Regions from separate parts of the Neobacillus sp. PVCKKU3 genome, predicted to be linked through region 3. Evidence: riboswitches for the same ligand, from Rfam matches in the RefSeq annotation. Region 3 holds a riboswitch; each other region holds the start of a gene.
The links. A riboswitch is a leader RNA that binds a small molecule or an ion and turns the genes downstream of it on or off. The one in region 3 is predicted to bind thiamine pyrophosphate.
Positions count from the first base shown of each region.

Region 1: it holds a riboswitch for thiamine pyrophosphate, as region 3 does, so the genes downstream of both, tenI (thiazole tautomerase TenI) here and ACNQGS_RS04630 (acetylornithine deacetylase) in region 3, are expected to answer to the same signal.
Region 2: it holds a riboswitch for thiamine pyrophosphate, as region 3 does, so the genes downstream of both, thiC (phosphomethylpyrimidine synthase ThiC) here and ACNQGS_RS04630 (acetylornithine deacetylase) in region 3, are expected to answer to the same signal.

Region 1 is NZ_JBLVQN010000020.1:22,973-28,897, forward strand. Features, by position in the region: gene ACNQGS_RS14765 (MFS transporter) at 1-1,010, shown strand, start outside; gene ACNQGS_RS14770 (PaaI family thioesterase) at 1,052-1,498, shown strand; gene ACNQGS_RS14775 (hypothetical protein) at 1,576-1,878, opposite strand; gene ACNQGS_RS14780 (zinc-binding dehydrogenase) at 2,064-2,294, shown strand; gene ACNQGS_RS14785 (histidine kinase N-terminal domain-containing protein) at 2,341-3,621, opposite strand; TPP riboswitch at 3,660-3,769, shown strand; gene tenI (thiazole tautomerase TenI) at 3,918-4,499, shown strand; gene thiO (glycine oxidase ThiO) at 4,516-5,652, shown strand; gene thiS (sulfur carrier protein ThiS) at 5,649-5,852, shown strand; gene ACNQGS_RS14805 (thiazole synthase) at 5,854-5,925, shown strand, end outside.
Region 2 is NZ_JBLVQN010000019.1:104,548-110,472, forward strand. Features, by position in the region: gene ACNQGS_RS14620 (penicillin-binding transpeptidase domain-containing protein) at 1-940, opposite strand, end outside; gene ACNQGS_RS14625 (hypothetical protein) at 1,185-1,388, opposite strand; gene thiC (phosphomethylpyrimidine synthase ThiC) at 1,363-3,126, opposite strand; TPP riboswitch at 3,280-3,392, opposite strand; gene spoIIQ (stage II sporulation protein SpoIIQ) at 3,761-4,615, opposite strand; gene ACNQGS_RS14640 (VanZ family protein) at 4,747-5,214, shown strand; gene ACNQGS_RS14645 (nuclease-related domain-containing protein) at 5,241-5,925, opposite strand, start outside.
Region 3 is NZ_JBLVQN010000004.1:171,236-177,160, reverse strand. Features, by position in the region: gene thiM (hydroxyethylthiazole kinase) at 1-459, shown strand, start outside; gene thiD (bifunctional hydroxymethylpyrimidine kinase/phosphomethylpyrimidine kinase) at 459-1,271, shown strand; gene thiE (thiamine phosphate synthase) at 1,268-1,909, shown strand; gene thiW (energy coupling factor transporter S component ThiW) at 1,917-2,426, shown strand; TPP riboswitch at 2,427-2,530, shown strand; gene ACNQGS_RS04630 (acetylornithine deacetylase) at 2,604-3,893, shown strand; gene tenA (thiaminase II) at 3,899-4,570, shown strand; gene ACNQGS_RS04620 (ABC transporter ATP-binding protein) at 4,578-5,315, shown strand; gene ACNQGS_RS04615 (ABC transporter permease) at 5,305-5,925, shown strand, end outside.

The DNA of each region.
Region 1 (5,925 bases), on a different contig from region 3:
GTGCCGTGCCAGGATTAGGTATTGTCTTGGCAAGCCGTTACGTGCCGTTCGAGCGCCGTGGACGGGCAATTACAATTATCGCATCAGGGACATCTCTTGCTTTTGCTTTGGGACCAGTGATTGGCGGAGTAATCACCCAGTTTATTGGCTGGAATGGACTTTTTCTTATCACCTGCATGGTTATTCCATTGGTACCGGTATTGTGGAAGCTATTGCCACCAGAAATCCCCACTGAATTCAGATTTGATATTTCCGGCGCAGCCCTTACTGCCATTGCAGTGGTATCGCTGTTGATTTGCGTCATGCAATTGTCCCTATGGTTTCTACTCCTAAGTTTTGGTGCACTCGCCGTGAACATATGGCACTTACGCAAGGCGAAAAATCCATTTGTACTCCCCAAACTGTTTCTGCATCATGGTTACCGAAAACTTCTTGTGGTTAGTTTTTGTGCTTTTATACTGAATATGTCAATGCTCTTTATGCTGCCTTTATTGTTGGCAGATGGGTTTCATTTGCCTGCAGGAGCTGTAGGATTGATGATGTGTCCAGGATCACTATTATCTGCCATTATGATTAGGCGGGTCGGAAGTTGGATTGACCGGTATGGCAATTATCGCTTCCTGATAATCGGGCATTTTCTCATGGCCGCAAGTATGATCTTTATGACAATGCTGGTACAGGTATCGCCTTACATCGTAATGTTTGGCTATATCATATTCGCTCCGGCTCTTTCAACGATAATATCCGCCTTGTCAAATGAAGTATCTCGCATTTTAGCCAAAGACCAAATTGGTTCTGGTATGGGGTTAAGTCAACTCAGCCAATTTTTTGGAGGCTCTTTAGCTGTCGCAATATGTGGCGTATTAATCAGCTTTCAAGCTAAAATACCTTTTATTTCCACATTTCAGCACATCTATTTGCTGCTAATAATCGTTCTCGTAGGTTCTCTCTTCATCCTTATCTGGTATGGAAAGAGGGCACATAAAGGAGAAATCAATATTCAAGTTTAATAGAATTAAATCTTTAAAAGTATATTTGGAAGGTGAATAGTATGAGTCGCTTAGAAGGTATGAAGAAAATGATGACAGGTGAAGTACCAATTTCACCAGTTGCGGAAGTCCTTGGGTTTCAAGTGGTAGAGGTGGAAGAAGGCAGAGTTGTGATTGAAATGGAAGCTTCTGATCGATTACATAACCCAATGGGGACGCTGCACGGCGGGATTCTGTGTGACATTGCGGATGCTGCGATGGGATATGCTTTTGTCACAACGCTCTCAGACGACGAACTGTTTACGACAGTTGAAATTAAATTTAATTTCCTTAAACCGATTTTTAAATCGAAGCTTCGAGCAGAGGGGAAACTCATTAAGAAAGGCTCTACAGTGGGATTGCTGGAATGTCATGTATATGATGAAAAAGGAAGTCTAGTCGGGCATTCTACTAGTACATGTATGATATTAAAAGGAAATACGGAACGAAAGCGAGTTCAGCTAAAATAAAACATGGGGACGGTTCTCATGCTTCCAAAACATAAGAACCGTCCCCGTGCGTCACCACTTGTGAATTTTGGTGGGGATTAATCGTAGCGGACTTGGTCTTCTCCCTCCAGAATTAACTCCAATTCTGTTAAAAAGTTGAGTTGAAGCGGTGCCGGTAAACGCTCGATTATATCACTGATTTCAGGAAGATTTTCTGCATCATCGATAGTGGCTGGCGGTTGGACCAATTGCTGATACCAAATCTTTAATTCGTCAATAAACTCATAAAAATGCCTTTCAAACCGTTCGGCACATTCTTCGCTTTCATCCTCTGAAGCGGTCTTCATCATTTCCCAATCCAGAAGGGCAGCCTCCAATTTCTCGTAAACACGATTTATCACATTATCACTCCTTGGCTATTAGTATCTAAGCGAAAGCCTAACAACAAGGCGTTCCTTGAACAAATACTGCTATGGTTTTGAGTATACAGAAGCAAGCCTTTTAAGACAAAGGATTCGTCACTTGTTATGACTTTTGGTCTAATTCGTAATGGAATTTCCTTCATGTAGGAGGTTCAGGGGCTCAAATGTTTCAAGCACTGACGCTGGGGCCTTGGTTCTCCCTCTTTGGAAATAAAAAGATGGGCAGCTTTTTACAGAGGCAGAACCAAAGTGATTTAAATTTGATAAAAGGGCTTATCGAAGCTGGAAAAATTACACCAGTCATCGATAAAAGGTTTAAATTAAGCGAAATTCAGGAAGCATTCAAGTATTTCGAACAAGGGCATGCTCAAGGTAAGGTAGTTATTACAATTTGAAAACTATTAATTAAAAAATGCACCGTTTTGGCTGTGCTTTTGAATTCTAATTCTGTTTAATAGGAAATGTAAGTTGAAAGGTAGTTAAGTGATTATCTGACATACATTCTATTTCACCGTGGTGTTTCTCAACAATATTCTTACAAACGAATAAGCCGATACCTGTGCCTAGTTTCTTAGTAGTGAAGAAGGGTTCGAAAATTAAATGTACTGCTTCAGGATCGATAGTAGGGCCATTATTAGAAATACGAATCTTAATTTGGTGATCATCTATATTTGTTTGGATATTAATTTTCCGCAGATTTTCTTCTTCCCACACAGCGTCAACTGCATTTATTAATAGGTTTAGAAAGACTTGTTTTAACTCATTCCGATCGCCAGTAATACAAATATCAGCATCGATATTTGTATGAATTTGGACATTGCCATCGACGATGCTTGGATAGAGGAAATCAAGCACTTCTTCTATTAATAAATGGATGGTAATGTCTTCATTCTGGCTTTCTGCCAGCATGTTCAGTTTAGATGTATGAAGGAACTGAGTAATTCTGAACTTAAGTTGATCTAATTCTTGGCTGACGACATCTAAATACGGTAGATTAGGATGCTCGTGTTTTAATAGTTTTATAAAGCCCATAACGGAAGTGAGCGGGTTGCGAAATTCATGAACAAAGCTCGAAGACATTTGTCCAAGAATCGCCAACCGGTCCTTATGTGTTTGGGAAATAAATAAATTTTGTTCTTGTAGTTTCTTATCTTTGATTTCGGTGTACTTAGAAACAGCAAAGTAACAGAATAAATCGAACTGTTTATTGACCAAATCAATAATTGCCTGGAGATCTTCTGGCATGAGTCCAGATTGGTTTAAGTATTTAATAATAATACTCCTACCCAGATTAACATTATAAACAAACTCCCCAATATTGATATTAGCCTCGACCCGTTCTAGGGCTACTTTGTGCGCCAGTAATTTAACATCTTCTTCCGAAAATCCATTTAACATAGAATTAGTTATAAGATGGTACATTAAATGACCGTTCTTTAATATTAGCTCTGGATTATCCCGGTAATAATGGATAATAATTTGCTCTTCCCAAAAATGTATAAACTTTTGTTCATTCTCAATTAGAAATTGGCCTACTTTTTTATCCATACACAGCCTGCTTTCCACTATATTAAAGTGATTATAGCATAAAAATTTGATGCATGGGGACGGTTCTCGTGCCTCAAAATAGGTGTAAATAAGAAATATTTCAAAGCAATTTGATGAAATGTACGAGCAAATAAAGTTTGAAATGTTTGACTTTTTAGAATAAAATGTTACCATATATCCATATAAGGTAATCTTTTCAAATGAATATGAATCAAATCCGCTAGAGGTGCCTTTTTGAAAAGGCTGAGATTGAAGTGTGACTTCGGGACTCTATGAACCTGATCTGGTTAATGCCAGCGTAGGGAAGTGGACAACGGGATTTTTGGAGAGCAAAATTTTTATTTCTAAATTTCGGCCACTTTCTTACAAAAGGAAGTGGCTTTTTGTTTTGCCTGTTTTGCGCTTCCTTAGACCAGCGAAATCCATTCAAAGGGGGGAGTTGTATTTTTACTAGTCTAAAAGAAAAAGAGTTGCATCTTATATCCAATGGTAAAATGCCGATCGACCAATTGGCTGAAATAGCGAAGGATATTCATCCATTTGTAACTGCGCTACACTTGCGGGAAAAACAAAAATCAGCAAAGGAGCTTTTTCAAGCAGTCGAACTTTTAACAAATGCAAACGTCCCTCCATCAAAAATCGTGATTAACGATCGGGTAGATGTTGCAATCGTGGCAAAAGCCCTTGGTGTTCAATTAGCCTATCATAGTTTAGATACAGCCTGTGTAAAAGAACATTTTCCTCAACTTAGGGTCGGGACCTCCATTCACTCCTACGAGGAAGGACAAAATGCAAAGGAGAAGGGTGCTGATTTCGTTCTATACGGTCATGTCTTCCCTTCGCAATCAAAACCAGGAAAGACCCCAAAAGGGCTAGAGGAATTAACACGGCTGTCACAGCTGAACATTCCGGTGATTGCCATTGGCGGGATAACGCCGGAGAATACGGAAGAGGTCCTACAGGCAGGGGCAACGGGTATCGCTGTCATGTCAGGTGTTTTAGATGCTCGTGACCCCTTATTAGCCGTAAAGTCTTACATACATGCATTTTGAGATGGAGGTGGGAAATATGGATCATACATTTGATGTTGCCATAATTGGAGGTGGTGTTAATGGAGCCTCGATTGCCTATCAGTTATCAAAGCAAGGAAGAAAAGTCATCATTATTGAGAAAGAACAAATCGGCTGCCAAGCATCAAGTGCTGCCGCCGGAATGCTGGCTGCGCAAGCTGAACTTGAACATGAAGGTCCATTATTTCAGTTGGCGATAAAAAGTCAAGCAATGTTTTCGGCTCTCGCAAATGAATTATTGGAAACGACTGGTGTGGACATCGAGTTTGTCAATAAAGGGATGTTAAAAATTGCAGAAACCGAAGACATAGTAGAAGAAGTAAAAAAACAGGTCACCTTTCAAAAGAAATGGGATCCAACCATAAAATGGCTGGATGCGAAGGAATTACGAGAAATGGAACCGTCACTTTCACCAAGCGTACCTGGAGCGATGTATCTACCGAACGACGGGCATGTACAGCCTGCAAAGCTAACGCAGGCGTTCGCAAAAGCGGCGGTCCATTTTGGTGCTAAAATACTTGAAAATACCGAAGTGCTATCCTTTCTTTATCAAAACGGTCAGGTGATAGGGGTGCAAACCACAAACGGAACCATCCTTAGTGATAACTTTGTTGTTGCGGCCGGTGCTTGGGCGGCCCAATTAATGCGTGAATTTGATTTAGAGATGAACATGTATCCTGTTAAAGGTGAATGCTTTTCCGTTAAAACAGAAGGGCCAATTATCAATAGAACCATTTTTTCAGATAAACGCTGCTATCTTGTACCAAAAAAGAATGGAGAAATTTATATTGGTGCGACCATGATTGAACATACATTCGATAAAAAGGTAACAGCAAAAGGGATTGCCACTTTGCTGGAAAGAGCAACCCAAATCATACCGCAAATTAAAGAGGCAGCGTGGGAGCGGGTGTGGGCTGGAATTCGGCCACAGACAGGTGATGGACTGCCTTACATTGGCGCACATCCGAGGTGGAAAAATTTGTTTGTGGCAGCAGGGCATTTTCGCAATGGGATTCTACTTAGCCCGATTACAGGGAAACTAGTGGCTGAATTAATCGAAGGCAGACTGAAAGATGAGAATCTGCTATCAGCTTTCCGGCTCGACAGAAATATGTTGGTAGGAGGTAAACCATGAAGGTATTATTAAATGGCGAATGGACCCAATTATCAGACAGTATGGTATTTGTGTCAGATGTTCTTCAGCATTTTGAAATCCATGATAAAGTCGTTGTGGTCGAAGTAAACGGTGAAATTTTAACCAAGCTGGAACACCAAAGTACTAGACTAGCAGATAATGACCGAATTGAAATAGTCCATTTTGTAGGAGGCGGTTGATATGTTAAAAATTGGTCCATTATCCTTCCAATCTCGTTTATTGCTTGGGACAGGGAAGTATCCAAGCTTTGAC
Region 2 (5,925 bases), on a different contig from region 3:
CGGCCTTCTTCTTAATCACAATCTTCACGCCGCTCTGGCCCTTCAGCTGCTCATCCAGCACCTGCTCCAGTCCGCGCTTCCCAATCACATCACGGCTCGTGTAACCCTTGTCCTTCCTCTTTTCAAGTTCATCCGCGGTAATCTGCCCAACATAGCCAATCAGCTGCGCCGCGGCCTCCTTGTACGGATAAATCCGCGCGTCCACCTTGCGTGTCTTCACAGGCTCAAGCGCGACCAGCTGGGCAACCCGCTCAGTATCGTCCATCGACACCTTCTTAAGCGGCACAAACATCCCAGGCTGCACCCAGCTCGCCTTCAGCGCCTTATCAATAGAATCCGGCGTCATCTTCAACAGCGACGCCAGCTGCTCCATCACCGGCGCCGCTATATCGCCGGCCGATACGCCCACTTCGTACACCTGGCCGTTCACCGCCATCCCCGTGCCGTTCCGGTCAACGATTTCGCCCCGCTTCGCCGGTACCGTGCTCAAGCTCAGCTTGTCGCCCTCCTGCATTTTTGGAAAAATGAACCCCGGGTTCCAGTCCACAAACCAGTTTTCCTTATCGTCCTTTTTTTCCTTTTTCAACAGAGCTTCTTCGGTAAAATTAATTGGCCCCGCGACACTGTTCATTTTGGCGCTAAAAGAATACTTGGCTTGCTCTTTATCCTTCTGTTTATCGTCTTTCGGATTTTTGAAGTCAATCTTGAGGTCAGTAATCTGTAAATCGTCGTAGATTTTCTTATAGCGGTTCGTAAAATCATCTTTAGAGATTTTCTTTTTGGCATCATTCGAAAGGTAATTATACATGTCAGCAAACTTCTGCTTATTCCATAAGGCTATGTACTCGGAAAATCGATCCTGCGGCGTTGGCTCCTTGCTGCAGCTGGCAAGCAAAACACCCAGCACCACGGCAAGCAACAGCCCGGCAACTTTTTTCAAGGCAAACCCCTCCTTTTTTTACCATTTTAACACAACCTTAGACAGATTTCTCATCAAAGCAACGTAGGTCATCCTGTATTCCAGGTATAATCAGCTGACTCTTTAACATATGCCCAAGCCCTCCAATCTACCGCAACAAAAACACCCCATCGCCAATTTCAGGACAAAACTCCTAAGGAAAATAGCGGCATTAAAAAACCCCGGCTATTAAACCGGGATTTGCTTTGTGACTAGGTGAATGAAATTAATAATAGGTGCTTTCTGCGAAACCGCACTTTCGGCATTTCCTCATACCGTACGTTTCGGAAAATAAATGCCGGCAATGTTGCTGAATGTTTTCAATTTCCTTTTCCAAGCTATGAATTTTTTGTTTTAGGATGTCTATTTCTTCATTCATTTTTATTACCTTAATGGAATTCGTCTCATCGATAAATTCTTGATCCATCATGAATAAATTCCTCCGCTTTTTTCCTCATGCCTTCTTCGATGTCCACTTCTTTACTCGCTGCCTTTTCCCGAATGTCATGTGATATTCTCATCGAACAGAACTTCGGCCCGCACATGGAGCAAAAATGGGCTGTTTTTGCCCCCTCCGATGGCAATGTTTCGTCATGGTATTCCCTTGCACGCTCCGGATCCAAAGAAAGATTAAACTGGTCTTCCCATCTGAATTCGAAACGGGCTTTCGATAACGCGTTGTCTCTTTTTTGCGCACCGGGGTGCCCTTTGGCCAAATCAGCGGCATGAGCGGCAATTTTATAAGCAATGACTCCTTCCCGGACATCATCTTTGTTCGGTAAGCCCAAATGCTCTTTGGGTGTCACATAACAGAGCATCGCTGTTCCGAACCAGCCGATCATCGCTGCTCCGATTGCTGAAGTAATATGATCATATCCTGGTGCGATATCGGTGGTTAAAGGTCCTAACGTATAAAATGGCGCTTCTTTACAAATTTCCATTTGCTTATCGACGTTCTCTTTGATCATATGCATCGGTACATGACCAGGCCCTTCAATCATCACCTGCACATCATGTTTCCAGGCAATGTCTGTTAATTCTCCGAGCGTTTCAAGCTCTGCGAATTGTGCTTCATCATTTGCATCGGCAATACTGCCTGGACGAAGCCCGTCTCCAAGAGAAACAGAGATATCATATTGTTTCAGGATTTCACATATTTCTTCAAAATGAGTATAGAGGAAATTCTCCTTATGATGAGCCAAGCACCATTGCGCCAAAATCGAGCCGCCGCGGGATACGATGCCTGTTGTCCGTTTTGCCGTTAAAGGAATATATCGCAGCAAAACGCCGGCATGGATTGTAAAATAGTCGACGCCTTGTTCCGCCTGTTCAATTAACGTATCGCGGTAAATTTCCCATGTTAAATTCTCGGCAATCCCATTTACTTTCTCGAGTGCCTGATAGATTGGGACCGTTCCAACTGGTACGGGAGAATTGCGAATGATCCATTCTCTCGTTGTATGGATATTTTTTCCCGTTGATAAATCCATGATGGTGTCGGCGCCCCAGCGAGTTGCCCAGGTCATTTTTTCAACCTCTTGCTCTATAGAGGAGGTAACAGCCGAATTCCCGATATTTGCATTAATTTTCACATGAAAGTTTCGCCCTATAATCATCGGTTCGCTTTCCGGGTGATTGATATTGGCTGGGATAATCGCTCTCCCGCTGGCAACTTCCGCACGAACAAATTCCGGTTCCCTATGTTCACGAATGGCTATGTACTCCATTTCAGGGGTAATCATGCCTTTTTTGGCATAATGCATCTGGGTGACATTTTTTCCTGTTTTAGCCTTTAGGGGTGTTTTGTTTACATTAGGATACCATTCAAGGTTTGCACGTTGGTCCCCTTCATGGTATCCGTTATCCTTGGCCTTTATTTCTCTTCCAACATAAGCCTCCACATCATTCCGCTCGAGAATCCAATTCTTGCGCAATGCTGGAAGTCCGCTTTGAATATCGACCTGATAATTCAAATCTGTGTAGGGGCCGCTCGTATCATAGACCCGAACAGGCTCGTTTTCTTCTTCTCCAAAAGCAGCAACGGTTCGACTAAGTTGAATTTCTCTCATAGGAACCTTAAGATCGGGGCTTGCCCCTTCGACATATACCTTTTTACTTCCAGTGAATTGTGATTTTAACTCGATGTTCCCTTCCACTTGCTTCTGCATGTAACTTCCTCCTTCAAAATGGTTTGAATTTGCACCCTGGGAGTTACAGCGCAGTTCATTACTGGAAAGTAATAGAGGACAATACAAAAAGGTTCTGTTTGCACAGAACCTGATTATTTCATCCAAAAGTAGCGGTACCCAAATTAAACACGGACACCTTTGATACTACTTCCCTACGCTGGCATCATCCAGATCAGGTTCAAAGGGTCAAAGAATTTATGCATTCTTCTCTCAGTCCGAGCCATCGGACCCCCCCAGTAGAGCATTTCAAACAATATTAAGTTATCATCTTACAGTCAAAATATATCAGAAATTTTTGAAAATGGAAAGGACTTTTTGGTAAACTTTGTGGTTATCAGAACAGATAATTCTCATAACTGTTTTTCAAACTTTCACCTTTTGTTCATAGTTTGTTCATATCTGGAGGGTAAGATAAGAGTGTGAAAAGGACAATCTTAGTCACACTTTTTCATAACCCCCCCTTTTAATATATCGTGTTGGATTCGGCAATCGGCCGGGTCCTATTTTTTTGATAACGTGCGGAATCTGGCTAGCGGCCGGATTCTTTTTTTTGAAAAAAAAACGCAAAAAAAAGAGGAAGCATTCCCCTTCCCCTTTACTTACAATTGCTATATTAAGAATTTGTCTTTTCTTTTGAGTTAGTGGACTCGTCTTCTTTGGTCTTGCCGTCGTCTGTTTCCTTATCGGAAGACTGGTCGTCGGAGCCAGCTGGATCCTCCAACTCCTGCTGCTTTTTTTCGCTAGGAGTTTGCATGGATTCCTTGCTGTTTGAAGGAGTCGCTTCTTGTAAAGTGCTTACCGGTTTGTCGATATACTTACTAGGGTTAACCGCGACGCCATCTTTACGAATTTCAAAATGGACGTGTGTTCCAGCTTTTTCATTGAACATGCTTTGCCCAGCCTTGGCAAGAACATCTCCCTGTTTCACCTTGTCGCCAACTTCAACTTTAATGTCTTTCACGGACTGATATTGTGTTACAATACCTTTGTCGTGTTCAATTTCGATGACATTTCCAAGCACTGCGTCTTCTTCCACTCGAACGACCTTACCGCTTAGTGATGCTAATACATCAAACGTTTCGCCGTCTTTCATGGTGATGTCGACACCAGTATTCGGATTGTATGTGTTCTCGTAGAATACTAATGCGGCTTCCTGGTCTTCAGCTTTGGCTGTGAAATCATAGAACTTTGTCTTGATCACTGCTGATGCTGCATCCTTCACCGGCATTTTGACGTTTTCTAAAGCCGAGTTAACTTCAACTGCAGGCGGGTTGGTCTTTTTGCCAGTAATATCAGTAGACTTGTAATCGTATTTGTCTGAGTCTCCTGCGCTGGACTGGTACCAAAGAACACCTGTTAAAATGATTGCTGCACTTGCGATATAGATGGCTGGAAATACCCAACGCTTCTTGAAAAAGCGTTTTACGCTGGAACTTTGAGAAGATCGTTTGTTTTCTTCCTCTCTCATTTTCATCACCTCAGCAATCATTCTGAACAGATAACTAGAATTATATACACTAGTCTGAAAAAAATTTTATTTTTTGTAATCGCCTGCGTTTTTATGCATCTTTTTGAAAAATTTTTAGGGGGAATTGTTTCATGAAAGTGTTAAAATGGGTGCTGCGGGTCCTGCCCGTGCTTTACATGGCAGCCATCTTCATTCAATCGAGCCTGCCGTCGGACCACTTCGTGCGCCTGCCCGATTCGAATATTGACCATACTATTAAAGAATCGTTGCATTTAATAGAGTTTGCGATTTTATATGTATTACTAGTCCTCGCATGTTTGACGTTTAGACGCGGTGACGCTGACCTGCGCAGCAATGCTGTCGCCGGTTTCAGTTTTACACCAGGCTGGAACTTGGCCTGTGCCCTGTTTGCGGCCTTCTACGGCATCAGTGACGAAATCCACCAATCGTTCTATCCATACCGCTCCGCGTCGCTATTTGACCTGTTTAAGGACTTCCTCGGCATCAGCGTCTGCTACTATTTTATTCGCGGCGCATTGTTTAAGGGTAAATTTGTGGGGCTGGCGAAGCTGCTCGGCCGCGTTCGGTCTGTTTCTTAAACCACTGCTGGTAGGCGGTGGTTTTTTTATTGCAATACGGGATGGTGATAAACACGGTCTTTAAATGTACCACTATGGGGGAAATCTGCGGTCGTTAGAAAATGGCTGGCCACTCTTATCGAATCTATATGGAGAAACTCTCTTAGCTCAGAATTTGTGATAGTCGGTTTTATTAAAAGGAAATAATCGTTGATGGCTGGAATATGGGCAGTTTTCGATTTGGCGTTACACTTTGGGCACCACCAGGTTCCGGAATGATAAGTCATCGGCAGAAAGCGGCAATCGGGGCACTTCACACCAGTGGGGATATCTTTAGGAGACAGGTGGAATTGCTTTAATATATCGGGATTATCGGGAGTGTGCTTCGATAGTAGTAATTTATTTACCTTTTTTAAATCCTTGGAGCCTAGCTTCTCTATCTTTTGAAATTCTTTAATTTGTTCTACTTTTTCTATTAAAAATTCACTATTACATACATTCCGAAGAATCTCTTCGTTCCCGTGCTCCGTTGTAATCAACGTTTTTTCATTACTGTTTACAAAAAGATAATGGATTGGAACGTTTGGAAAATGGTGCTCTTGCAGCCACCCGTTTAGCTTTCGCGCCTGGAGCTTGGCCTGCAGCACCGGATTCTTTATGCGTTCCTCCTGACCATTCTTTCGCAAAAAGGCCTGGTTTAATTCTCTTTTAAAATGGATCTCCCCGCTCCTA
Region 3 (5,925 bases):
GGGAACGCCGCTGAAATTGCCAATGTCGTTGGAGAGAAATGGGAAATCAAAGGTGTCGATGCGGGAAGCACAAATGGTAATATTACCGATCTCGCCATGACTGCTGCAGAAAAATTAAACTGTATCGTCGTCATTACAGGGAAGGAAGATGTCGTTACGAATGGGAGTACCACTTATGTTGTGGCTAATGGACATCCATTGTTAACAAAAGTGACAGGTACTGGTTGTCTATTAACCTCAGTTATTGGTGCATTTACCGGGGTGGAGAAGGATTTACTGCAGGCAGCTGTTGCTGCAGTCTCGATATACGGAATAGCCGCAGAAAAGGCGGCGGAACTAACGGTGGAATCAGGCCCAGGAAGCTTTCAAATCGAATTTTTGAACCAGCTTTCGAAGGTTGCTGCAGATGACATCAATCTTTATTCTTCCATAAAGAAATTAACAGGAGGAGGGCAATAATGAAAAAGGCGTTAACGATTGCAGGTTCCGATTCAGGCGGTGGAGCCGGAATTCAGGCGGACCTAAAAACGTTTCAGGAGTTAGAGGTTTTTGGCATGTCCGCATTAACCGCTGTTACAGCGCAAAATACATTAGGTGTCCATGGAGTTTATCCAATGACAGCAGAAGCGGTTATCGAACAGATGAAAGCCATCGGTGAGGACATGGGGACCGATGCGGTGAAAACGGGTATGTTATTTAATGCGGAAATTATTGAAGCTGTATCTGCTAATCTTACAAAATATCATTGGGATAATGTTGTTGTGGATCCTGTAATGATCGCAAAAGGCGGGGCTTCCTTGCTGCAAATTGAAGCAATTTCTGCGATGCAGAAATTTTTAATGCCGCTTGCCAAAGTGGTTACCCCGAATATTCCAGAGGCTGAGGTCCTAACCGGGATGTCTATACGTACAGCAGAAGATAAGCAGGAGGCAGCAAAAAAATTACATGCCTTAGGGGTGCAAAACGTTGTGCTGAAAGGCGGCCATGATGAAAACCCTTCAGAATCAACAGATCTCCTCTTCGATGGAAAAGAATTCTATACTTTTACGAGTAAGCGAATTCCGACCAAGAACACACACGGCACTGGCTGCACTTTTTCAGCAGCGATTACTGCTGAACTGGCTAAGGGAGCAGATGTATATCAAGCGGTCATCAAGGCGAAGGATTTTATTCAGGCTGCAATTGAAGATGGGATTTCGATTGGACAGGGACATGGGCCGACAAACCATGGGGCTTACCGGAAAAGAATCATGGAGATGGTCCAATCATGATAAACTTACGGGAAGCCTTGAAAGTATATTTTATTATGGGAACAGCCAATTGCAGGAAGGACCCGGTTGAGGTATTGAAAGAAGCCATCGCCGGAGGAATTACCTTTTTTCAATTTCGGGAAAAAGGCGAAGGGGCTTTAATCGGGGAAGAAAAATATGCTCTTGCGAAAAAACTGCAAAGCCTATGCAAAGAACACAGAATTCCGTTTATCGTTAATGATGATCTTGAACTGGCAATCGCGCTTGACGCAGATGGGGTTCATATTGGTCAGGAAGATGAACCGGCTGAAACAGTCAGAAATCAAATTGGCGATAATAAAATTCTTGGAGTATCCGTTCATACGCCGGAGGAGGCCGAAGCAGCACTTAGCGCTGGTGCCGATTATTTCGGAATTGGACCGGTTTATCCAACAAAAACGAAGGCCGATGCAAAGCCATCAAGAGGGACTGCACTGATCGAGGAACTGCGAAGTCAAGGAATTGCTGTACCGATTGTTGGAATTGGCGGAATTACAAGTGAAAATGCGGCAACTGTCGTTAAAGCCGGTGCGGATGGTGTTTCCGTTATTACCGCCATCAGCCTTGCCGATTCACCGCACTTAGCTGCGAAGGTTTTGCGAAAAAGTGTAGGGGAGTGAAGAGATCATGAAAAAAACGTATAAGCTTACGTTAACTGCTATGATGATTGCGATGGGGACTCTTTCAAGTAATTTGGTCGTGATTCCGATTGGCTTTACAAAGGTTTTTCCAATGCAGCATTTTTTAAACGTTCTTTCCGCGGTTCTGTTGGGCCCTTATTATGCCGTGGCCCAGGCCTTTTGTGTCTCCCTGCTTCGGAATATGATGGGCACAGGTTCGCTTTTTGCGTTTCCTGGAAGTATGGTCGGGGCATTTCTAGCCGGACTATTATTTTGGAAAACTAGAAAAATCTACTTTGCTGTTATAGGAGAAGTTATTGGGACGGGAATTCTTGGAGCATTGCTTTCCTATCCTATTGCAACCCTAATCCTCGGGCAGAAAGCAACTCTATTCGGGTTTATCCCATTATTTATTTTCAGTTCCTTTGCCGGAGCACTGCTTGGATTTGTGATTTTAACGATTTTCTTAAGGAAGAAAGTGCGGCTTGGCGAGAAAAATATCACAGTAACTAAATAGAACCTTCACTGGGGGAAGCCTAAAAGGCTTGAGATGGGCACAGCTCCGAACCCTTTGAACCTGAACTGGATGATTCCAGCGGAGGGAAGTGGAACGATCAGAACCCACTCTTACCTTTGCTATAAAGAGTGGGTGTTATTTTTTTAAAACCTAGAATAAATTTAGGAGGCTTTAGGAATGGTTGGTCTGGAAAATTTAATAGAAACGATCGGACAAGAAGTGGAAGCTAGGGAAGCCGAACTGCTTAAACTTTTGAGCGACCTAATTGCGTTTCCGACTGAAAGTCCTCCGGCCCGGAATACAACGGGAATCCAGGAGTTTCTTAAAAGCTATTTAGGAGAGATGGGATTTCAAACCGATATGTGGGAAGTATATCCTGGGGATTCGAATGTGGTTGGAATTTTAAAGGGTGAATCCTCTGAGCAATATAGCAGCTTAATTGTCAATGGACATGTGGATGTTGCTGAGGTTGGCGACGAGAAGGAATGGGGGGCGGCCCCGTTTTCTGCCAGAATCAAGGATTCTTATATATATGGACGCGGTGTTGCCGACATGAAAGGCGGTATTGCCGCATCCCTCATTGCTATAAAACTTTTAAAAGAGCTTGGGGTTCCGCTTAAAGGAGATTTGCAATTTCAGTCTGTTATTGGAGAAGAAGTTGGCGAGGCAGGAACGCTTGCTTGTTTGGAAAGGGGCTATTCTGCTGACTATGCAGTGGTAGTTGACACAAGCAATTTACATATTCAAGGGCAGGGCGGCGTCATAACCGGCTGGATAACGATTCAAAGCAAAGAAACCTATCATGATGGGATGAGGAGAAGGCTGATTCATGCCGGCGGAGGCATCAATGGTGCCAGTGCGATTGAAAAAATGACGAAAATCATCGAAGGCCTTCAAGACCTTGAACGCCACTGGGCTGTGACAAAAAGTTACGAAGGTTTTCCACCAGGTATGAATACAATTAATCCTGCTGTAATCGAGGGCGGAAGGCATGCTGCGTTTGTTGCCGACCGCTGCGCCTTGTGGGTTACCGTTCATTTCTACCCAGATGAAGATTACGAAGAGATTATAAAGGAGATTGAGCAGCATATTGGTGCAGTGGCAGCTGCGGATCCATGGCTTCGTGACAATCCACCGGAATTTGTTTGGGGCGGTAAATCCATGATAATCGATCGTGGTGAAATATTTCCTTCCTTGGAGCTTGATGTGGACCATTCAGGAACCCGAATGCTGGCAAGCGCCTTTGAAAAAACGCTTATGAAAAAGCCTGTACTCGATATGTCAACGACGGTAACAGATGCAGGCTGGCTTGGCCGTGCAGGAATTCCGACAGTTATTTTTGGGCCGGGAAAACTAGAGGATGCCCATGCTGTTAATGAGAAGGTCGAGATTCAGCAATTGTTAGACTTTACAAAAGTGTTAGCTCAATTTATTGCTGTCTGGTGCAACACACGAAAGGGGGAGTAAAGCCAATGAAATTTTCTGATCGGCTTTTTGAAAAAGTTAAGGGAATTTGGGAGAAAACACATAAGCATCCATTCGTAGTCGGGTTGGGACGTGGCGATCTTCCAGTCGAATCTTTTATCCGCTATATGAAGCAGGACTACGTGTTTCTTATTGACTATTCAAAGTTGTTTGCGTTTGGAACTGTGAAGGCGAGAGATGTTGAGACCATGGCAGCTTTTGCAAAGCTTTTAGATGAAACCTTACATGGTGAAATGGACCTTCACCGCGAGTATGCGAAACGGTTTGGAATTTCGGAACAGGATCTTGAAGGCACCGAAGCTACTCCGATTAATTTAGCTTACACCCGCTACATGTTAAATGTGGCTCAAAATGGTTCTTTGGAGGAATTAATATCAAGTCTGCTGCCATGTATGTGGAGCTATTGGGAAATCGGTAAAATGCTAGCAGAAAACTATCAAAACTCTAGCGATCATCTATTATACGGCGACTGGGTGAAAATGTACTCTTCTGATGAATTTGGGTCGCTGGCTCTCTGGCTAATCGATTTGTTAGATCAATTAACGGAAGGAAAACCAGAGAGAGAATTGGCGGTTTTAGAAGAGCATTTTCTCACCACATCCAGGTTTGAGTATATGTTCTGGGACATGGTCTATGAGGGAGGAGATTGGCCTGTCTAATTCAAATATGTTACACATCGAAGATTTAACATATACGTTTGATAGGGATATGCAGCCGATTTTTCAACAACTTTCGCTCGATTTAAAGGCGGGGGAGTTTGTTTCTCTTATTGGCCCAAGTGGGTCAGGGAAAAGTACACTTTTTAAATTAATTACCGGACTGCTTAAACCGGGCCAGGGAAAAATACAAATTGCTGGGAATCTATCCTCAGGCAGACTAGGAAAAGTTGGCTATATGCCGCAAAAAGATTTACTGCTCCCTTGGCGGACGGTAATGGAAAACGTGCTGTTGCCCTCAGAAATCGCGAAGGAGGACAAGCGGGAAAAGTCACACGAAATCCGTGCTTGGTTATCCCGTTTTGGCCTTAAGGAATATGAGAATGCTTATCCAGATGAATTATCAGGGGGAATGAAACAGCGTGTCGCCTTTTTACGGACCATTATGACAGGCAGGGAACTTTTATTGTTGGATGAACCGTTTGGGGCGCTGGATTCGTTAACGAAACGAACCATGCATAGCTGGTTATTGGGGCTATGGGGTGAGCTTCAAAAGACCGTCCTGTTCATCACGCATGATCTCGAGGAGGCAATTCTATTAAGCGATAGAATTCTTCTCCTTCAAAATAGAGGAGTCCTGGAATACAAGGTCAACCTGCCAAGACCACGAAATTCAGAATCTATTTATCAACCAGAGTTTATTTCGATGCGTAAAGAATTGGAGCGGCTGATACAACATGAGGAGTAAATGGAAAAGATGGGCCGGAGAATACGGTTTGTTTTTGCTGACGGCCATTTGTTTAATCAGTATTTGGCAGTGGGTAGTTGAAGCTGGAATGGTGCCTTCATTTATATTGCCTGCACCTACGGCAATCGGCGAGTCACTTGTGAATAATCGTGAGATTCTTTTGGGCGAGCATTTACCGGCGACATTCTTAGAGGTTTTGATTGGCTTTGGACTTTCGCTTATAGGAGGGCTGCTTTTAGGAGTTAGTATGCATTTTTCTAGGATATTAGAAAAAGTGCTTTATCCTTTTCTAATCATCTCTCAAACGATCCCGATGATTGCCATTTCGCCGATTTTTATCATGTGGTTCGGCTACACGATATGGAGCAAGGTTGCTGTGACAATATTGGTAGCTTTTTTCCCAATCGTTGTGAGTACTTATGACGGGTTGAAAGCGGGCGGAAGCGAATATCGTGAATTACTGTTAACAATGGGGGCCGGACGCTGGACAATTTTTAAAAAGGTGCAGGTTCCGATGGCCTTGCCATCCATCATGTCCGGTTTGAAGATGGCGGTGGTTTATTGTGTCGTCGGCGCCACTATCGGAGAGTGGCTGGGGGCAAGTGAAGGG